Regions from separate parts of the Pseudomonas sp. IT-P74 genome, predicted to be linked through region 1. Evidence: predicted binding sites of a transcription regulator. Region 1 holds the regulator's gene; each other region holds the start of a gene.
The links. The regulator FliA, encoded in region 1, starts transcription of late flagellar genes. The targets are predictions, from matches to a motif close to CTAAAGTTTNNNNNNNNNNNGCCGNTAA.
Positions count from the first base shown of each region.

Region 2: ACM6J5_RS05125 (methyl-accepting chemotaxis protein) is a predicted target of FliA. The motif match lies at 1,033-1,060, and genes of this name have one in related genera.
Region 3: ACM6J5_RS23140 (flagellar protein MotY) is a predicted target of FliA. The motif match lies at 861-888, and genes of this name have one in related genera.
Region 4: ACM6J5_RS28740 (methyl-accepting chemotaxis protein) is a predicted target of FliA. The motif match lies at 1,308-1,335, and genes of this name have one in related genera.

Region 1 is NZ_CATKQD010000055.1:241,565-243,745, reverse strand. It holds gene ACM6J5_RS21480 (protein phosphatase CheZ) at 1-304, opposite strand, end outside; gene ACM6J5_RS21475 (chemotaxis response regulator CheY) at 326-697, opposite strand; gene fliA (RNA polymerase sigma factor FliA) at 865-1,605, opposite strand; gene fleN (flagellar synthesis regulator FleN) at 1,602-2,181, opposite strand, start outside.
Region 2 is NZ_CATKQD010000005.1:114,527-116,707, forward strand. It holds gene ACM6J5_RS05125 (methyl-accepting chemotaxis protein) at 1-1,000, opposite strand, end outside; gene ACM6J5_RS05130 (lysostaphin resistance A-like protein) at 1,106-1,897, opposite strand; gene acnA (aconitate hydratase AcnA) at 2,043-2,181, opposite strand, start outside.
Region 3 is NZ_CATKQD010000066.1:164,868-167,048, reverse strand. It holds gene ACM6J5_RS23140 (flagellar protein MotY) at 1-795, opposite strand, end outside; gene pyrC (dihydroorotase) at 955-2,001, shown strand; gene rnt (ribonuclease T) at 1,998-2,181, shown strand, end outside.
Region 4 is NZ_CATKQD010000093.1:224,359-226,539, forward strand. It holds gene ACM6J5_RS28740 (methyl-accepting chemotaxis protein) at 1-1,216, opposite strand, end outside; gene ampE (regulatory signaling modulator protein AmpE) at 1,407-2,181, opposite strand, start outside.

The DNA.
Region 1 (2,181 bases):
GATTGGCCGCGGCCTCGGTCAGCTTGACCACGTACCCCAGGCGCTCGGTGGCGTCGGTGATCTGCGACACTTCTTCGGCTTGCGGCATGTGCGGGTCAATCTGGAAATTGACGATCGCGCTATGCAGTTCGCGGGTGAGCTTGCCCACTTCCTGATACAGGCCACGGTCACGGGTCTGGTTGAGCTCATGGATCAATTGCACCGCGTCGCCGAACTTGCCTTTTTCAAGGCTCTCGACCAATTCGACGGCGTGTTTTTTCAGGGTCGATTCAAAGTCGCCCAATGAAGTTTCGTTATTGCCCATAGCTCCCCCGTGGCGCATTCATCAACCGATGCGTTCGAAAATCTTCTCGATTTTTTCTTTCAACGCCTGGGCCGTGAAGGGTTTGACCACATAGCCGTTAACACCGGCCTGGGCGGCTTCGATGATCTGCTCGCGCTTGGCTTCAGCGGTCACCATCAGCACCGGCAGGTGCTTGAGCTTTTCATCGGCACGCACGTGGCGCAGCAGATCGATACCGGTCATGCCAGGCATGTTCCAGTCCGTTACCAGAAAGTCGATGCTTCCGCTGTTGAGCACCGGAATGGCGGTAGTGCCATCGTCGGCCTCGACGGTGTTGGTGAACCCAAGGTCACGCAGCAGGTTCTTGATGATCCGCCGCATCGTTGAGAAGTCATCAACGATGAGGATTTTCATGTTCTTGTCCAATTCGACCTCCAAGCAGTCTTAAACGCGCCCAGCACCTGGACACGCCATTTCAATCAATCCGGCAAAGCACTCAATGACTGTCTGGAGCACAACAGATCGCGACCGGCGCAGTTCAACACCACACCAGCCTCGTTCGCAGTGTCCCCACACTGCCTTCAGCGCGCTCGCCACTCCCCCAAACGCCCCCGCAAACGGGCCGCGCACTGGCTGTGTAACTGGCTGACCCGCGATTCGCTGACCCCCAGGACCTCACCGATTTCCTTGAGGTTCAACTCTTCGTCGTAGTACAGCGCCAACACCAGCCGCTCACGCTCCGGCAAATTGGCAATCGCATCCGCCAGCGCAGCCTGGAAGCGTTCATCCTCCAGGTCGCGTGACGGCTCGAGATGAGCACTCGCGCCATCCTCGTGCAGCCCCTCGTGTTCGCCGTCCTGCAAAAGGTCGTCGAAACTGAACAGCCGGCTGCCCAGGGTGTCGTTCAAAATCCCGTAGTAATCATCGAGACTCAATTGGAGTTCGGCCGCAACTTCGTGATCTTTAGCATCACGGCCGGTTTTCGCTTCAATCGAGCGAATGGCATCGCTGACCATCCGCGTATTGCGGTGAACCGAACGTGGCGCCCAGTCCCCCTTGCGCACCTCATCGAGCATGGCGCCGCGGATTCGTATGCCCGCGTACGTTTCGAAACTGGCGCCTTTGCTGGCGTCATATTTGGTCGATACTTCAAGCAGGCCGATCATCCCGGCCTGGATCAGGTCTTCAACCTGGACACTGGCCGGCAATCGCGCCAGCAAGTGGTAGGCAATGCGTTTAACCAGCGGCGCGTAACGCTCGATCAGCTCGTACTGCGCATCGCGTGCCGACTTTTTGTAGAGGTTGTAGCCGCTGGCTGTCATAGAACAGGTCCTGCTGTCTGCTGCACAAGCCGCTCGACGAAAAACTCCAGGTGCCCGCGCGGGTTGGCGGGCAGCGGCCAGGTATCGACCTTCTGCGCGATGGCCTTGAACGCCAGCGAGCACTTGGAACGCGGGAAGGCCTCGTAGACGGCGCGCTGCTTCTGCACGGCCTTGCGCACGCTTTCGTCGTAGGGCACCGCGCCGACGTATTGTAAGGCGACATCGAGGAAGCGATCCGTGACCTTGGTCAACTTGGCGAACAGGTTGCGTCCTTCCTGCGGGCTCTGGGCCATGTTGGCCAGGACGCGGAAGCGGTTCATGCCGTAGTCGCGGTTCAGCAACTTGATCAAGGCATAGGCATCGGTAATCGAAGTCGGCTCGTCGCACACCACCAGCAGCACTTCCTGGGCGGCGCGAACGAAACTGACTACCGAGTCCCCAATGCCCGCAGCGGTGTCGATCACCAGTACGTCGAGGTTGTCGCCGATATCACTGAAGGCCTGGATCAGGCCGGCGTGTTGCGCGGGGCTCAGATGCACCATGCTCTGAGTGCCGGATGCGGCCGGAACGATACGG
Region 2 (2,181 bases), on a different contig from region 1:
CTACCACCGACAGGCGCTGGATGGCTTCGCGGGTTTCCCCGGCGATGTCACGACCACGACCGGTCAGGCGATTGGCTTCCTGGGTGGCATCGGCGGTGCGTTGCACGTGGCTGGCGACTTCCTGGGTGGTCGCGGCCATCTGGTTGACCGCGGTGGCCACCTGTTCGGTCTCGACCCGTTGACGTTCCAGGCCGCTGGAGCTGTTGTGCGCCAGGGCATCGGATTGCCTGGCCTGATCGGTCAGGTGTTCGGCCGTGTCCTGCAGACGCGTCAGGCAGGTTTTCAGGCGTGCCTCCTGACTGAGGATGGACATTTCCAGGCGCGCCTGGGCGCCGCGACTGTCGGTGTACATCTGTGCGATCAACGGATCGGAGGTGGTCTGCTCGGCCAGGCGCAGCAAACGCTTGAGGCCACGCTGTTGCCACTGGAGGCCCATCAGGCCCAGCGGCACCGAAAGACCGGCAGCCAGGGCAAACCCCCAGTGGGAGTTCAGCGATGCACCGATCATGAAGCTCAATTGGCTGACCAGAATGAACGGCAGCCAGTCCTGCAGGATCGGCACCCATTTATCCGAGGAGGGAATGGCCGACTTGCCTTGGTTGATGCGTTGGTAGAGCGCTTCGGCACGGCGGATCTGTTCGGCGGTGGGCTTGACCCGCACAGACTCGTAACCGATCACCTGTTTGCCTTCGAAGACCGGTGTCACATAGGCGTTCACCCAGTAATGATCACCGGTCTTGCAGCGATTCTTGACAATGCCCATCCATGGCAAGCCTTGTTTCAGCGTTTCCCACATGTGTGCGAACACCGCGGCCGGGACGTCGGGGTGACGGACCAGGTTGTGCGGAGCACGGATCAGTTCCTCTCGGGAAAACCCGCTGATCTCGACGAAAGCGTCGTTACAGTAGGTGATCATGCCCTTGGCATCGGTGGTGGATATCAACCGTTGCTGAGCCGGGAAGGTCCGCTCGCGTTGTGTAATAGGCTGGTTGTTACGCATGGCTTTTTTAATCCGCAAGGCTTTCAAGTGCTGTATCGGCAAGGTCGACGGATTGTTGAGATTATTTTTCGATAATCGGCAATGCGTTGCAAAATGACCCTTGCGTCAGCTGGCGAGCATCGGATAGGTGAACAGACCGAAGTGCAGCAGGTTCAGGCCAAAATGAGTAGCGATGGCTGCTGTCAGTCCTCCAAAACGGTAGGCCAGGCCATAGCCGATCCCGGCCAGGCTGGCCAGCAGGACCCATTGCCAGCCAGCACCGGCATGCGCCAGGCCAAAGATCAGCGAAGCCAGGAGCAGCGCAAAGTTTTCACCATGACGCAGATTTTTCAGCCAGCGACTCAGGCCGCTCTGGATGTAGCCGCGAAACAGCGCCTCCTCGACCAGTGTCACCAGCAGCAGATTGTTGAGCAGCCAAAACCAGGCGGCATCCGGCCATTTCGGTGCCCAAGCGACGACACCCAGCAACAGCGCACCACCCAAGGCCAGCACTGCACTCAGGGGTAGCGCCAGTGCGGTGGCAAACAGGATCGATCGAAACGAGCGCCGACCGACAAGCCATGGGCAGACCAGTAACAGCCAAAATCCGATCAGGGGTTTGTCAAGGTTTGCGTACATGGTAAATGGCACTGCGTCGTCGGTGAAACGCTGCGTGGCGATGATTGGGCCGTTGTAGAAATCGGGCCACCAATGCGTCGCCAGGGTCAGAGCTAGAATGATGAATAGGCCATGGCCTACGTATCGACCGAGCTGAAGCGTTTGCTGGCTAGCGGCAAAACCGGAAACCAACAGCAAAACAATAGGAATCGCCGCCGGCCAACTCATACTGCTGAAGTCCAGTGCCAAGTAGTAGCCGATGGAGAGGAGGGCCAGAAAAGTCCTTGGCAGAGCAAACATTGAAAGTCCTTGTGTCGAAATTCTGTGGATTCCCCCAGCCCCCAGTGGTAGCGAGTGTCGGGCCAACATCAAGCAGAGCGAGATTATAGGGGGGTGGTCACAAACAAAAACACCGCCCGAAGGCGGCGTTTGTATCAGCGCATGCCTAGGAGGCAATCAACTGCCGCAACACGTAATGCAAAATCCCTCCGGACTTGAAGTACTCCACCTCATTGAGCGTATCGATGCGGCACAACACCTCGATCTTCTCGCTGCTACCGTTTTCGCGAGTGATGACCAGCGTC
Region 3 (2,181 bases), on a different contig from region 1:
GTTGGTGTTAGGCGCCACCGGATAACGCTCGCCATGGAAACGCATAGTGATTTGCGATTCCTGGATGCCGTTGGCCTTGAAGAATTCCATCACTGCCAGGGCTCGGCGCCGCGACAGGTCGCGGTTGGTCAGGCGGTTGCCGCTGTTGTCGGAGTGACCGTCGAGCTCGATATGATTGACCGTCGGATCGGCCTTCATGTACTCCAGCATCACCTGCAATTTGGCTTTTGCGGCGCTGTCGAGTTCGATTCCGCCGCCGGGGAAGCCTATTTCGGATTGTTTCACCTGTTCGAAATTCTGTGGCAACAGTTTCGCGACACACCCCTGATAGTCGGCAAACGCTTTCGTGAACCTGACCGGCAACAAGCGTACTTCCGACACCCGCCCATCCCCCGAGGAATGTCGAACCACCGGGCTGCGACCGTCCATCAGGCCACTGATCAGGCGCCCGGCCTGAACCTTAGAGCTGTTGAACAATACGTTGCCACTACCAATCCTCACGGTGCCCAGGTTGATGTCTTCACGCCCCGGTTGCCACGGCGCCGCAGCGGCCAGCAGCGTCGCCGAGCCACCGCCAATCATCGGGTTGTAGGCCTTCAGACGAAACGTCGCCTGCTCGCCGGCACGACGCACGAACTCGCCCGAACCGAAATCGGTGATCGGCTGAGTCAGGCGGCATTCGAACTTGTCACCTTCTACCGTCCACTCAATGTTCTCCAGACGGGTCTGGAAAGTGAGCGCCATCGCCGGAAGGCTGGCAAACACACTGAGCAAGGCTAAATAACGCTGGCGCACGGGAGGCTCCACTGGCTTCTACAACAAAAAGACTGACACACACATGTTTACGGCATACCTGTTGGATATCGGAAGCTTCCTGCAAAACTTGATAGCGAGTGCCTGCAAGAGTCTTTTCCGGTAGCATTCCCTTGAGTTTGACCCGCCTGGAATCCCCTCATGTCCGACCGCCTGACCCTGCTGCGTCCCGACGACTGGCATATTCATCTTCGCGATGGTGCCGTGTTGACCAATACCGTCGCGGATGTCGCGCGCACCTTTGGCCGCGCCATCATCATGCCCAACCTGGTTCCACCAGTGCGCAACGCGGCCGAAGCCGACGGCTATCGCCAGCGGATTCTCGCTGCCCGCCCGGCCGGCAGCCTGTTCGAGCCACTGATGGTCCTGTACCTGACCGACCGCACCCAGCCTGAAGAAATTCGCGAGGCCAAGGCCAGCGGATTCATTCACGCCGCCAAGCTGTACCCGGCCGGCGCGACCACCAACTCGGATTCTGGCGTCACCAGCATCGACAAGATCTTCCCTGCACTCGAGGCCATGGCCGAAGTCGGGATGCCATTGTTGGTCCACGGTGAAGTCACCCGGGGCGATGTCGACGTGTTCGACCGCGAAAAAATCTTCATCGACGAGCACATGCGTCGTGTGGTCGAGCGTTTCCCGACCCTCAAAGTGGTCTTCGAACACATCACCACCGCGGACGCCGTGCAGTTCGTCAACTCGGCCTCGGCCAACGTGGGCGCGACCATCACCGCGCATCACCTGCTGTACAACCGCAACCACATGCTGGTGGGCGGGATTCGGCCGCACTTCTATTGCCTGCCGATCCTCAAGCGCAATACCCACCAGGAAGCCCTGCTCGACGCCGCCACCAGCGGCAGCGAGAAGTTCTTCCTCGGCACCGACTCGGCCCCCCACGCCCAGCACGCCAAGGAAGCGGCCTGCGGTTGCGCCGGTTGCTACACCGCCTATGCGGCCATCGAGATGTATGCCGAGGCCTTCGAACAGCGCAATGCGCTGGACAAGCTCGAGGCCTTCGCCAGCCTCAACGGCCCGCGCTTCTATGGCCTGCCGGCCAACACCGATCGCATCACCCTGGTCCGCGAAGAGTGGACCGCCCCGACCAGCCTGCCATTTGGCGAGCTGACCGTTATCCCGCTGCGCGCCGGTGAAAAACTGCGCTGGCGCCTGCTGGAGGAACACGCGTGAGTGAAGACCATTTCGACGACGAACTGGAAGGCAATGGCGGCGGAGGCGGCCCTCGTCATCCAATGGCGGCAAGGTTCCGTGGTTACCTGCCGGTTGTCGTCGATGTAGAGACCGGTGGCTTCAATTCGGCCACCGACGCCCTGCTGGAGATCGCCGCGACCACCATCGCCATGGATGAAA
Region 4 (2,181 bases), on a different contig from region 1:
TGACGGTCTGCCCTACCCGCTCGATCAGGTCATGGATTTTTTTCACCGTGCCGTTGAACACCTCGCCCAACTCCCCCAGCTCATCGCGGCTGTGGGCACTGAAGGTCACGGTCATGTCGCCGGCCGCCACCTTGTCCATCACCGCCCCCAGGCGCTTGAGCGTGGTGCGGGTCGAGGCGTAGAAAGCGCCGTAGAGATAAAAGATCAGCACAAATACGACTGACAGCGCCACGGCCTGCAACACCATGTGCGTGCGGTTCTGGTCCAGGCGTTGCTGCAACTGCGGGCCCAGATACTTCAGGGTGGCTTCGTTGAGTTGGTAGGTCTGGTCCATCAGGGCAGTGACCTGATCGTAAAAACCCTGCCACGGCGCGTCGAGGGTATCGGCCATGACCACTTGCTCTTCGAACAGCTCGCTGGCCTTCTTCAAGGATGCCCGGCTGCTATCGGCCTGAGCGGCCAGGGTCTCACGCGCAGCCTTGCTGGAACCCAGGGCATCCTGCAACTTCAGGCCATACTCGGCCTGGAGCTTTTCAATCTGCGCCAGCAATTCATCGAAACGGGTACTCGAAGCCGAATTGATGAACCCCTGCCCCAACGAGTAAGACCCCATCGCCCGACCTTCGCCCAGGATCTGGGTGACCCGTGGCGTGACGAGGGTGACGAGCTCGCTCAACTGGCGCATGTCGCTCTGGTTGTCGCGACTCAGGCCCGACTGGCTGGTGATGAGCTGGCTGAATATCTGCGCGCTGCCCACCAGTTTGCCGATCAAGGCACTTTTGCTTTGCAGGGAGTTTTCCGTTTGCTGGGCCTTGAACGCGGTGATCATTTCATCGCGTTTACCATCAAACACCGCGACCTGCTCCGGGTCGCTGGCCATCGGTGTCAGCCCTTGCAGGCGAGTCAGAATATTCTGCTCGAGGGTGCTGATTTTCGATTCGACATTGCCGGCCTTGCCGGATTGGCCGAGGCTGACATTGATCTGCACCAGGTTGTTCAGGGTTTCCAGATCGCGCCGCAGCGTCAGGCTGCTGCCCAACAGGTCGAGACTTTGCAGTTCGATGCGCGTGCCCTGGAATTCGCGATAGGAGTCCCGCACCAGATAGAAGTTGGTCACCAGCATCGGCACCAGGAACAGTACGCTGATCAGGCTGAACTTCATGCCGAAGCTCAGGCGGTTCATCAGTGCGACAGCGGGATAGAGCAAGCTCTTCACTGGATGTCTCCCTTCGATTTCTTATTTTTTTTATTGGCGGGCGCAGACAGACGGCAGATAGCCACTATTCGGCGCTATCTCTGTATAACTTAAATCGGCAGGAGGTTTTGTAACTTAAGGTTAACGACAGGGCGAAGCACTTCGCACTAGTGACCGCCCTGTGATCAAGGAGCTTGTTCTGAATGCAGCGTTAATGCAGGACCGTCCACAACGCAAACCCGGCATACCAGAGCACCGCCGCACGCAGCAGCAACGCCCAGATGCGGTCCAGATTGTTGATACCTTCGGCGCCGCTCACCGGTGCCGGAATTTCACCGGCCACCAGCCCGACTTTCACGATCAATTGCGCGGCGCTGATGTTCCAGTTCAGCAGCTCATGCAGCATGACCCGACTGACCGCGACAAAATTGCCAACCAACGCCAGGCTCGCCGCCAGCAGACGCACCGGCAACCAGTCGAAGGCATGACGCAGTTGCCCGGCGCGCTCTACCACCGCCGGGTTTTTCCCGTGTTCTTCGGCCAGCGCCAGCAGCCGATAACTCAGCGCCGCGACCGGTCCCAACAGGAAGTACCAGAAAATCACCGCGAAAAAGCTCTGGTAGGCCTCCCACAGCAAATGCCCTTCGACCTGCTCCAGCAACTGCTCGCCACTGTCTGCGCAGATATCCAGATCGCGCTTGGCGACATGGGCCGCCGCTTGCAGGTCCTCCCGACGCCAGGCATCACGGAACGGTCCGAGATCACCCAACAGATCACCGCGCCCCAGGCTGTAGATCACCACCAGCAAATGGATCGGCAACGCCAGTAACCCGTAGGCCACCGGCTCGATGACGACCAGCAGCAAACCCAGCAACGCCACCGGCAACAAGACCATTACCGCCAACACCAGCCATGGCCGCTCCGAAAGTCGCGGGCTGGCCTCAAGCTTGTTCAGCTCGTGTGTCCAGCCATTGTCACGCTGAACC